Regions from separate parts of the Streptomyces sp. NPDC047085 genome, predicted to be linked through region 3. Evidence: riboswitches for the same ligand, from Rfam matches in the RefSeq annotation. Region 3 holds a riboswitch; each other region holds the start of a gene.
The links. Region 3 has a riboswitch for cobalamin ahead of ABZ865_RS14405 (ribonucleoside-diphosphate reductase subunit alpha). Riboswitches for the same ligand answer to the same signal wherever they lie in the genome.
Positions count from the first base shown of each region.

Region 1: linked by a shared signal. The riboswitch ahead of ABZ865_RS32250 (HoxN/HupN/NixA family nickel/cobalt transporter) and the one ahead of ABZ865_RS14405 (ribonucleoside-diphosphate reductase subunit alpha) in region 3 are both predicted to bind cobalamin.
Region 2: linked by a shared signal. The riboswitch ahead of ABZ865_RS05400 (cobalamin biosynthesis protein) and the one ahead of ABZ865_RS14405 (ribonucleoside-diphosphate reductase subunit alpha) in region 3 are both predicted to bind cobalamin.
Region 4: linked by a shared signal. The riboswitch ahead of ABZ865_RS36390 ((2Fe-2S) ferredoxin domain-containing protein) and the one ahead of ABZ865_RS14405 (ribonucleoside-diphosphate reductase subunit alpha) in region 3 are both predicted to bind cobalamin.

Region 1 covers NZ_JBEYUW010000012.1:46,931-49,854, forward strand. Annotated here, with positions in the region: gene ABZ865_RS32250 (HoxN/HupN/NixA family nickel/cobalt transporter) at 1-1,102, opposite strand, end outside; cobalamin riboswitch at 1,129-1,317, opposite strand; gene ABZ865_RS32255 (hypothetical protein) at 1,347-1,877, shown strand; gene ABZ865_RS32260 (cupin domain-containing protein) at 1,941-2,237, opposite strand; gene ABZ865_RS32265 (NAD(P)H-binding protein) at 2,331-2,924, opposite strand, start outside.
Region 2 covers NZ_JBEYUW010000001.1:1,242,688-1,245,611, forward strand. Annotated here, with positions in the region: gene ABZ865_RS05395 (cobyric acid synthase) at 1-93, opposite strand, end outside; gene ABZ865_RS05400 (cobalamin biosynthesis protein) at 90-1,052, opposite strand; cobalamin riboswitch at 1,152-1,293, opposite strand; gene ABZ865_RS05405 (hypothetical protein) at 1,429-1,656, opposite strand; gene ABZ865_RS05410 (inorganic phosphate transporter) at 1,691-2,924, opposite strand, start outside.
Region 3 covers NZ_JBEYUW010000003.1:743,409-746,332, forward strand. Annotated here, with positions in the region: gene ABZ865_RS14405 (ribonucleoside-diphosphate reductase subunit alpha) at 1-1,481, opposite strand, end outside; cobalamin riboswitch at 1,606-1,763, opposite strand; gene ABZ865_RS14410 (GNAT family N-acetyltransferase) at 1,786-2,292, opposite strand; gene mctP (monocarboxylate uptake permease MctP) at 2,367-2,924, opposite strand, start outside.
Region 4 covers NZ_JBEYUW010000015.1:170,277-173,200, reverse strand. Annotated here, with positions in the region: gene ABZ865_RS36400 (MarR family transcriptional regulator) at 160-618, opposite strand; gene ABZ865_RS36395 (DUF6204 family protein) at 655-1,014, opposite strand; cobalamin riboswitch at 1,102-1,226, shown strand; gene ABZ865_RS36390 ((2Fe-2S) ferredoxin domain-containing protein) at 1,360-1,725, shown strand; cobalamin riboswitch at 1,854-1,994, shown strand; gene ABZ865_RS36385 (CbtB-domain containing protein) at 2,031-2,252, shown strand; gene ABZ865_RS36380 (CbtA family protein) at 2,273-2,924, shown strand, end outside.

The sequences.
Region 1 (2,924 bases), on a different contig from region 3:
TGTCGGCGGTGCGGGCGGTCCAGCGTTCCTCGACCTTGGCCAGTCGCCAGTACGCGACAGCCACGGCCCAGACGACCACGAACAGACCGACGATGACATAGCCGACGTTGTCCAGGTCCAGCCCGGCGATCCAGCCGGTGACCGCGTCCCTCAGGCCGAGCTTGTCGTGCAGGACGCCGACCAGTTCGATGGTGCCGACGAAGAAGGCCACGGCGATGGACAGGCCGGTGATGGTGAGGTTGTAGAACACCTTGCGCACCGGGTTGGAGAACGCCCACTGGTAGGCGAAGTTCATGAACGTGCCGTCGAGGGTGTCGAACAGACTCATGCCTGCGGCGAACAGCAGGGGCAGGCACAGGACCGCGTACCAGGGCAGCCCGGCGGCGGCGCCGTTGCCGGCCAGGGCGAGGAGCAGGACCTCGGTCGAGGTATCGAAGCCGATGCCGAAGACGAAACCGAGGGGGAACATCTGGCCGGGCCGGCGGATGGACTTGGTGAGCCGGCCCAGGATGCGGTTCATGAAACCGCGCGAGTCCAGGTGCGCCTCCAGCTCCGCCTCGTCGTAGTGTCCGGCGCGCATGGCCTGGAAGACGCGCAGGATGCCGAACAGCGCGACGAGGTTGAGGGCGGCGATGAGGTACAGGAACCCCCCGGAGACCATGGTGCCGACGGTGCCCAGGACCTGGTGGGTTCGGGAGCCGTCGTTCATCAGGGTGCCGGCTAGCTTCGCGCCTCCGGCGACCAGCGCGGCCATCACGACCACGACACTGGAGTGCCCGAGGGCGAACCAGAAGCCCACCGACACCGGCCGCTTGCCGTCGGCCATCAGCTTGCGGGTGGTGTTGTCGATCGCCGCGATGTGGTCCGCGTCGAAGGCGTGCCGCATGCCGAGCGTGTACGCCGTGACGCCCAGGCCGATGCCGAACGCCTTGGAGCCGACCTCGTAGTGCCGCGGGACCACGAGCAGGAACAGGATCCCGAACGCGACCACATGGAGAGCGATGATCACCGCCAGCAGGCCGGCGGTTCGGACGGTGTCCTCGCGGCGCCAGCGAAAGGACGGGGCGGCGGCGGTTTCGGGCACGCCTTGGGACACGGTCATACGGTCACGCTCCAGCACCTCGTGGATCAGCTTCGTGATGCCGTGGCCGGTCTCCTGGCTGACGGGTCAACGCGCCCGCCCCTGCCTTCCCGGCCGTGAGGCCAGTGGCATACGTGGGGTGGGAACTCCCCGATCACAGTGGCGAGGGCCGCTCCGGACTGAGCTCCTGAGAGCTTTCACCGGTCTTCCCGAACACCACGGCCCGCCCACCCTACGGCACGCCGCCGTCATGGCCAGGGGGAGCATGGTGGAGCAGCTTCAGAGGCTCGTTGTCCGCTACGGCGAATCCGTACAGAAGCCCGTGCGTTTCCGTCCCGGAACGTGGCGCCCGCGGTTGGTGTCGCACGGGGCGGCGCATGTACTCGATATCGGCGTTGAATCCGCGAGTGGTCCGGGCGGTGACCGTCTCATCGATCGGGGCGACTTGGCCCGTCTTCGTGACCACGCTGGTGATGACGCCGATGGCCTGCGTGACCTGTTCGTCGCTGTCATGATCTGGGGCTCAGGTACCACCAACGGACGTGGGCCGCGGTACACCGAAGCGGCCCTGTCCGACCCGCGCCTGCCCGGAGTCCTCCGGACCACGCGCGAAGCGGTCCGAGGCGGAGACCTGAGCGGGGCCTACCGGCAGTTCGCCCTTAAGGGAGTGGGGCGATCCTTCTTCACCAAATGGTTCGCGGCCGTGGACGACCGTGAAGCCACATGTGATCGGGCCTTGATCCTCGACGACCGGGTCTTTCGCTCGCTGAACGCGTGTCACACCGGACTGGCTTGAGTGGCTCCTCTTCCATCTGAACGGTCGCGTGGACGAGACCTGAGCTTGGGAAGCTGAGGTGATCTAGGGTTCGTTGCGGTGCTGACCCGTGGCGGAAGGGGGTCGACGCGTGGTGGGCGACTGTACCGACGTAGAGCAGGCGCCCGGCAGCCAGGTCGGACATTGCCTCGCCTCAACGCCGGCCACGGGCTGCGAGCAGCCTTTCGCCCTCAGGATGGTGAACGCCTTACCCAACCGCTCTGCTGAAGCTCGTCGTCGTCCCATTTCGCCCTCCAGGACGTAGCCGAAACACGGCCCGCCGGGATGGCGGTGCGGCGGCACGCCGGGACCGCCGGGAGGATACTCGATCCGCACGGTCATCACCTCGGCGTCTGCCGGTATGAAGGGCGGGGTGATGCTCTGAAGGTCGGTCCGAGTGTTCTACGCCTTTTCATAGGGGTCCATCGTTTCCTCCTATCGCGCCCCGGCCGCAAGCCACTGGTCGAACGTCGTCGGGGCGATACGGGCGTTCTCGCCGGGCAGCAGCACATTGCCGGCCATCGACACATCAAGGGGGCCCGACCACGTCGGAACCAGCTTCACCTTGCGCCCGAGAACGTCATGGGTGCGGCGGGCCATGTCGACCAGGTCTTGCGGCTCAGGGCCGGCGACATCGACGTAGCGGCCCCGCGGCTCCCCGGTCGCGACCTCGGCCAGGACCTGAGCTATGTCGTCGGGTGCAATCGGCTGAACAAGCAGCGGGGCGATGGTGGCCACGCCGTCGCGCTCTGTCCAGCTGGCGGCCAACGCCGCGAAGTCGTGAAACTGTGTAGCGGGCACGATCGTCCACGGCACCCGGCCCTCCTCGATCAGACGCTCTTGCTCGCGCTTGCCCGAGTAGTGGGCCGTACCACCTGTGACCCGGTCGATTCCGACGATCGACAGCAGTACGTGGTGCCGCACCCCCGCGCGCTCCTCGGCGGCGAGAAGATTTCTCGTGGCAGTGCCGAAATAGGCGCGCGTCTCGTCGGGGCTGACCGGCGGGGAGCTGATGGCATCGACCACCGC
Region 2 (2,924 bases), on a different contig from region 3:
GCCCTGGCGGACCAGCCAGCGGCAGATCCCGGCCGTCACGACGCTCTTGCCGGCGTCGGAGGTGGTGCCGGCGACGAGGAGACCACCGTTCACTTGCCACGTCCCTTCAGGCTCTTGGCGCTCTGGACCAGGAGGCGCGCGGCGACCGTGGTGCCGAGCGCGAGCAGGCCGACGCGGCGGGAGAGCCGTACGGCCCGGTCGATGTCGGTGACCCGGACGGCCCGTCCGGCGTCCCCGTTGAGCACGGGCCGGTGTTCGACGCGCCCGCCGTAGGACAGCGTCCCGCCCAGCCGCACGCCGAGGGCGCCCGCGAACGAGGCTTCGACGGGCCCGGCGTTGGGGCTCGGATGATTGGCCGCGTCCGCCCGCCACGCCCGTAGGGCGCCGCGAGGGTCGGGTCCGGCGAGCGTGGCGAGCACGGCGGTGAGCCGGGCGCCCGGCCAGCCGGCGACGTCGTCCAGGCGGGCGGAGGCCCAGCCGAAGCGGCGCAGGCGGGGGGACTTGTGGCCCACCATCGCGTCGAGGGTGTTGACGGCCCGGAACCCGACCAGCCCCGGCACCCCGCCGACCGCGCCCCACACCAGCGCGCCCACGACGGCGTCGGAGGTGTTCTCGGCGACCGACTCGACGACCGCCCGGGCGATCCCGTCGGCGTCGAGGGCCCCTGGATCCCGGCCGCACAGGTGCGGCAGCCGTGCCCGGGCGGCCGTCAGATCCCCGGCCTCCAGGGCGCGTCCGATGATCCGGGCCTCCCGGGCCAGCGAGGTGCCGCCGACGACGGACCAGGTGGCGGCAGCGGTCAGCGCGACGCGGGCGGCGGGAGAGCGGCGTACGGCGCGCTCGGCCACGGCACCCAGAGCGACGGCGCCTCCGGCGCACACGGCGGTGTGCAGCGCACCCCAGCCGCGGTGGTCGTGCCACAACGCGCCCTCCACGGCACCGGCCGCACGACCGAACACGGCGACGGGATGCCCGCGGCGCGGATCGCCGAGGAGCAGGTCGCCCAGGAGGCCGGCGGCGGCGCCGTACGCGTACGAGCGATCGGCACCCATCGGCTCAGCCGGCCGTGGGAAGGGGGGCAGTCCTGGTGCGGGTTCTCGATCGGCAGCCGAGCATGGCGATATGTCCTCACTCAGGGTGTCCACGCCCTGGTTCGACGAGACCGGCGGTGAGAGTTCCTGGCTCCCGGGGTTTCTTCCCCGGTGACAGTGGCGGGACCGCGCCGGATTCGCACCGGCTTCCTCTCCTGCCGCCGTACATGGCCTGGGCAGTCCACCACGCTCCCGGAAGGGCCGTCAACTTGCCGTTGACCTGCGCGGGGAGAGTGTGCTGAGTCCCACACCAGGGGGCCGCGGACAGACGAAAGGCTCCTCCCCGGAGCACACCGGGGAGGAGCCTTTCGGACGGTCGGTCAGACCTTGCTCGTGATCAGGCCTTGTTCATGATCAGGTAGATGCCGTACGCCACTGCCGCAGCGCAGGCCGCGAAGCAGACGTAGGCGCCGGTCACGGCCAGGGCGGCGGAGTCGCCCTGCGCCGCGGCCTTCTCCTTGCGGGACAGGCCGTTCACGCCGAGGGTGAACAGGGCCACCAGGCCGACGGTGAACGCCAGGCTGACGCCGAAGACGGAGCCGAGAGCCGCCCAGTCGATCTTCATGATGCTTCCTTCGGTAACCGGGGTGTGCTCGGGGTCAGACCGCGGCGGCCGGCGGGGTGGCCGGGGCGGCGTTGGCGGAGGCGTCGGCGGCCGGAGCCGGGATCGTGGCCGTCAGGTCCTCGGGGACCGTGCCCACCGGGGGCGGGGTCACCGCGGCGATGGCGGTGGTCACCACGCCGGCCGGCTCAGTGGCGTCGACGTCGTTGACGTTGCTGTGGTCGACGACCTCGCGGCGGGAGAACTTCCAGATCGCGGCGCTGGCGGCGACCAGGAAGACGGCGACGACGGCGGTGCCCCAGTCACCGAGGTCGGTGACGGACTCGGCGCCCGCGCCGACCAGCGCGGCGGCCGGGAGGGTCAGCCCCCAGGCGATGAACATCCGGGTCGCGGTGGACCAGCGGACCACACCGCCCTTGCGGCCCAGGCCCGCACCCATGACCGAGCCGGAGACGACGTGGGTCGTGGAGAGGGAGAAGCCGAGGTGGGAGGAGGCCAGGATGGCCGTGGCGGCGCTGGTCTGCGCGGCGAAGCCCTGCTGCGGCTCCAGGTCGGTCAGGCCCTTGCCCATGGTGCGGATGATGCGCCAGCCGCCGATGTAGGTGCCGAGCGCGATGGCCAGGCCCGCGGAGAGGATCACCCAGGTGGGAGGGTTGGAACCGGGGGCGATGGCACCGCCCGCGATCAGCGCGAGGGTGATGATGCCCATCGTCTTCTGCGCGTCGTTGGTGCCGTGGGCGAGCGAGACCAGGCCCGCGGAGGCGATCTGGCCGGCGCGGTAGCCCTTGCGGGTGGCCTCGCCGTCGGCGTTCTTGCCGATGCCGTAGGAGAAGCGGGTGGCGAGCATCGCCGCGACACCGGCCACGATCGGGGCGGCGACCGCCGGGAGCAGGACCTTGGTGACCAGCACGTCACCGTGGACGGCGCCGAAGCCCGCGGAGGCGACGGTGGCACCGACCAGGCCGCCCATCAGGGCGTGCGAGGAGCTGGAGGGGAGTCCTACCAGCCACGTCATCAGGTTCCAGAGGATCGCGCCGGTGAGGGCGGCGAAGATGACCTCGGGACGGATGCCGTTCTCATCGACGAGACCCTTGGAGATCGTGTTGGCGACCTCCACGGAGAGAAAAGCGCCTACAAGGTTGAGGGCGGCGGACATGGCCACCGCGACCTTGGGCTTGAGCGCACCGGTCGAGATGGTCGTGGCCATCGCGTTGGCGGTGTCGTGAAAACCGTTCGTGAAATCGAACGCGAGTGCGGTTACCACCACAATC
Region 3 (2,924 bases):
ATGTCCACGACCCGGTCGAGGAAGGTCACGGCGGTGCGGACCGTCTCGTCCAGCCGCTCCCAGTCGAGGTCGCCGGCCGCGGTGTCGACGAAGGCACCCAGGTTCACCGAGCCCAGGTTGCAGACCGCCGTCTCCCCGTCGTCCGTGACCTCCAGGATCTCCGTGCAGAGGTTGGAGGAGTGGACGACATGGCCCGGCTCGGCCGTCTGGTTGGCGGTGCGGTTGGCGGCGTCCTTGAAGGTCATCCAGCCGTTGCCGGTCTGCGCGAGGGTGCGCATCATCCGGCCGTACAGGTCACGGGCCGGGATGGTCTTCCGCGCGAGCCCGTCCGCCTCGGCCTTGCGGTAGGCGGCGTCGAACTCCGCGCCCCACAGGTCGACCAGCTCGGGCACGTCCGCCGGGGAGAACAGCGACCACTGCTCGTCGGCGTTGACCCGGCGCATGAACTCGTCCGGGACCCAGTGCGCGAGGTTCAGGTTGTGCGTACGGCGGGCGTCCTCACCGGTGTTGTCCCGCAGCTCCAGGAACTCCTCGATGTCGGAGTGCCAGGTCTCCAGGTACACCGCGGCCGCGCCCTTGCGCCGGCCGCCCTGGTTCACGGCGGCCACCGAGGCGTCGAGGGTCTTGAGGAACGGGACGATGCCGTTGGAGTGCCCGTTGGTGCCCCGGATCAGCGAACCGCGGCTGCGGATCCGGGAGTACGACAGACCGATGCCGCCGGCGTGCTTCGAGAGACGGGCGACCTGGTGGTAGCGGTCGTAGATGGAGTCCAGCTCGTCCAGCGGGGAGTCGAGGAGGTAGCAGGACGACATCTGGGGGTGCCGCGTGCCGGAGTTGAAGAGCGTGGGGGAGGAGGGCAGGTAGTCGAGCCGGCTCATGAGCCCGTAGAGCGCGGCGACTTCGTCGAGGGCACGGGTCGTGTCGTCCTCGGCGAGACCCGCGGCGACCCGCAGCATGAAGTGCTGGGGCGTCTCGATCACCTTGCGGGTGATCGGGTGGCGGAGCAGGTAGCGGCTGTGCAGGGTGCGCAGGCCGAAGTAGCCGAAGCGGTCGTCGGCGACCGGGTCGATCAGCGCGTCCAGGCGCTCGGCGTGCAGTCGCACGAACGCGGCGGTCCGGTCGGCGATCAGGCCCTCGCGGTGGCCCACGGCCACCGACTCGGTGAAGGAGGCCACGCCCTGCGAGGCGGCCTCGGCGCGGATCGCGAGGGTCAGCAGGCGGGCGGCCAGCCGCGAGTAGGCGGGGTCCTCGGAGATCAGACCGGCGGCGGCCTCCGTGGCCAGCTCGCGCAGCTCCGCCTCGTCGGCCCGCGCCGACCGGCCGCGCAGCGCGGCCGCGGCGACCCGGCCGGGGTCGGCGTCGGGCAGGTCGGCGGTCAGCTCGGTCAGGGTCCGCAGCAGCGCGGCACCGGGACCGTCGGTCTCCACCGGGGCCTCGGTCGCCGGGACGGCTGAAGCCGGGTCGGCTGGCGCGATGGTCACGTGGGGCTCTCCCTCGCTCGGCACGGGGCCTGGCGGAGGGCAGGGGCAGCACGAGCGCGCACGGCGTCCGCGTCCACCGACCCACTCCACGAGGCCCGGACGTCTGAAGGCACCCGGACCGGACGGCCGGGCGCACGCTGCCGGCAGGTCCTCGGACTGACACAGGCGTGCGGATACGCACGCACGTACACCGTTGCGGGACAGTTCCGGATTCGCACCGGATTCCCCTGCGGCGACAGCGAGGATGAGCATACATCTAGTGCCGGGCTGTCGTGTCACCCCCAGATGTTGTGTCGTACCGGTCTCAGAGCGTCAACTCGTAGGTGAGGAGAGTGATGTCGTCCAGCTCCGGGATCGGGTTCCAGTCGCGCTCCGGGACGCGGACGAAACCCAGGCGTTCGTAGATGCGGTGGGCCGTGTGCATGGTGCGCTGGGTCGACAGGACGACGGCCGTGCAGCCGGCCGTGGCCCGGGCACGGTCGACGCAGGCGCGCACGAGGGCCTCGCCGGCGCCTTGGCCGCGGGCCGCGTGGCCGACCGCGAGCATGCGGATCTCGGCCTCTCCGGGGCGGGCGATGTCGGCCATCGGGCCGCCGGAGGGGACGAAGGTGACCCCGCCGAGGAGAACGCCGCTGCGGACGGCCACGAGGACGTCCGCGGCGGCGGCCCTCTTGGCCACGTCCCGGAGTTCGCCGAGGTACCAGTCGCTCTCGCCGAAATCGAGGAGGCCGTCCTGGAGGTAGGCCTGGGCCGTGATCTCGCCGAGAGCGGCGTATTCGCCGGGTTCGGCGAGGCGGATGTGCATGTCCATGTGCGTGAGTGTGTACGACAGCGGGCCGCCGTGGTGCTTGATTTTCGGCGGCCCGCTGCAGGTGGTGACGTGGATCAGTGAGCGGCGCCTGCCGGGAGTTCCTGCTGTACGCCCGGGTCGCCCGCGTCCGCCGTGTAGTCCCCAGGGCTGGTCTCGTCCAGGCCCTCGGGGGCCTTCACGGCCTTGAGGACGAGGGTGAGGACCACCGTGACCGCCAGGTTCAGGACGAACGCCGTGAGGCCGATGTAGCCGATCTCGCCGATGCCCGGGATCTCCTTCGCCGAGCCGCCGAAGTGCTTCTGGGTCGGGTTCGTCGGCGACGGCACCCCGTAGGCGACGAGCGTGCCGTAGACCATGCCGACTGCCCAGCCGGCGAGCAGCGCCCAGCGGTGGAACCAGCGGGTGAACAGGCCGCCGACCAGGGCCGGGAAGGTCTGCAGGATCCAGATGCCACCCAGCAGCTGGAAGTTGATCGCGACCGTCTTGTCCATGGTGAGGACGAAGACCAGCGCGCCGACCTTCACCAGCAGTGACACGACCTTGGAGACCTGCGCCTCCTGCTTCGGCGTGGCATCCGGCTTGATGAAGTCCTTGTAGATGTTGCGGGTGAAGAGGTTCGCCGCCGCGATGGA
Region 4 (2,924 bases), on a different contig from region 3:
GAGGTGGAACCGGCTACCGCCTGGTAACTCTGTGGTGAGGCATGAGCATGCCATGCCTGGCGCAGGCGCCCCTCACAATCCGGTCACATCCCAAGGTGACCTGAAACACGGCGAGTTCAGGTCACCTCATAGATGGCCGGATTCCGGATGGGACAGGGGTCAGCGAGGCATCTCGCGGTGGCCGGGCAGCCCGGTGCCGCCGAGACGGGTCAGCAGGGTGGAGAGCAGGCCGATGTCCTCCTTGCTCCAGGGCGGTGCGGCGAAGAACTCGGCGGCGGTCTCCTCGGCCGTGGCCCGCATCTCCGCCAGGAGTCGCCGGCCGGTGTCGGTCAGTGAGGCGTAGGCCACGCGCGCGTCACGGGCGTCCCGTTCGCGGGTCACCAGCCCGATCCGCTCCAGGGGCGCCAGTCCGCGGGTCACTCCGGAGGCGGTCAGCCCCAGCGCCTCGGCCAGATCGACCCGGCGCATCCGGCCGCCGGGTGCCTGTCCCAGCCGCAGCAGCAGCGTGAAGTCGGCCAGGCTCACCCCATGCAGCCCGCCCAGCCGCGCGTCGAAGCGCCGTACGAGCGCGGCCTGCGCCCGCATCAGCCGCAACGACGCGTCCAGTGCCTCACTCATCGCACATTCCTTTGCAGACTCCTTGAGTAGTCAAGTTTATGAGCCGATCATGCGGGCGTTGCGTCGCTGCCGCTTCCCCAAGGGGGCCTGCGAGAGGTCCTCGGCGCTGGAGCGGAAGTTCTTGAAGCCGTAGCCGCGCTCGGTCAGCCACGCCTTCGCCGCCTCCTCGGCCCGCTCGGTCGCCTCCAGGATGTCCTCCTCTTCCTCCCCGGTGTCCGAGAAACGGAAGACGAAGGCCGGCCGGGCGGCGATGTCGTAGCTGAGGTGCCCCTCGGGCGTGTAGGCGGAGCGCAGCACGTCGTGCTCGGCGGCATCGGCCAGCAGTTCGGCCCGCTGTGCGTCGCTGAGGCTGTCGAAGGCGCCGCGGATGGTGATGCGGAAGGTCCGAGTGGTCATTGCGCGACCTTAGGCGGAGCGGGCACTGCGGCTCCATCGGATTTCCGGTGGATGGAATGATGATCGGTGACAGGGCGACGGCGGTCCGAGGAAGCCGGTGTGAATCCGGCGCGGTCCCGCCACTGTGATCGGTGAGCGAACTCCCGCCGGGCCACCGCCCCCTGACGGGTGGGAAGGCCGGGACGAGCGACGACCCGAGAGCCAGGAGACTCACGCGGTCGCCTCCTCGACGGACCCCGGGGCGGTTCTCCCCGGAGAGGGGTGAGCGGCGTGCCCGGGAAACCGACGGAAGAGACGTTTGACGGCGAGGCGGCCACAGAGGCGGTCCCGAAGGGGACCGGCCCGGTGCCGAGCCGGGTCGTCGTCTGCAGGGACTGTTGCTGTGGCAGCCCCAAGGTGACCGGTGTCGACCACGCGGCGCAGACGGCACGTCTGCGTGCCGAGGTGCCCGTGCGCATCTCGGCCTGCCTCGACGTGTGCGAGCAGGCCAACGTCATCGTCGTACAGCCCTCCGCCGCCGGCCGGGCCGCCGGGGCAAGGCCGGTCTGGCTGGGTCTCGTCAACGACCCGGGCGCTGCAGAGGACATCGTCGACTGGGTGCGCGCCGGCGGCCCCGGCGTCGCACCTCTGCCGGACATCCTCGACCTCTACACCATCACGCCCCCGCGCCGCCGGGCGGCTTCCACAGGGCGGCGCCGAGTTGATCCCTGATCGGAACTCCGCCCGAACAGCACCGATCGCAATTCCGCCCGACCAACGCCACCGTTGACCCGTGGGCCACAGGATCGGTCACCTGACGCGAGAGCAAGATCACGTCAGGTGGTGCGGTCTTGGCCATGCACCCGTCACGCGGTACGGTCTGTCCGATATCGACGACGGTACGACGGAAGCCGGTGAGAGTCCGGCACGGTCGCGCCACTGTATGCGAGCGCCCTGGGCGGTTCGTGAGTCAGACCCGTGGCCGTCGTCCTGTGCACCACCGAGTTGGGACGCGAACTCCCAGAGGAGGTCCTGCCATGGCGCAGACCGTCGTTCAGCCGACAGCCACCACCACCGTCGTTCCCGCCAAGCTGCCGCTGAAGGCGATCGCTCCTTGGGCGGTCTTCTTCGGTGTCCTGATGCTCGTCCTGCTCTACTTCGTCGGCGCCGAGCAGGGCGCCACCTCCGTGTTCAACGGCACGGACGTCCACGAGTGGGTCCACGACGCCCGTCACCTGCTCGGCTTCCCCTGCCACTGAGGCGAGGGCGCCGCACGCTCATGAATTCCGCGACAGTAAGAAATCTGCTGGTGCGGGGCATGCTCGCCGGCCTCGGTGCCGGCGTGCTCGCCCTCGTCGTCGCGTACTTCCTCGGTGAGCCGAACGTCGACAGCGCGATCGGCTTCGAGGACGCCCACTCCCACGAGCACGAGATGGAAGTCGTCTCCCGCTCCCTGCAGTCCACCGCCGGTCTCGCCACCGGCGTCCTGGTCTACGGGGTCGCCTTCGGCGGCGTCGCCGCGCTCGCCTACTGCGTCGCGCTCGGCCGCGTGGGCCGCTTCTCCCCGCGGGCGACCGCACTGCTGCTGTCGGGCTGCGCACTGCTCACCGTGTACGTCGTGCCGTTCCTGAAGTACCCGGCCAACCCGCCGTCGGTCGGCGACCCCGACACCATCGGCAAGCGGACCGGCCTGTACTTCCTGATGATGCTGCTCAGCGTGCTCCTCGCGATCGCCGCCACCATCCTGGGCAAACGGCTCGCACCCCGGCTGGGCACCTGGTACGCCACCGTCGTCGCGGTGGCCGGATTCGTCCTCGTGATCGGTCTGGCGTACGCCTTCCTGCCGGTCGTCAACGAGGTGCCGAAGGACTTCCCGGCCACCCTGCTGTGGCGGTTCCGACTGTCGGCTCTGGCCATCCAGGCCGTTCTGT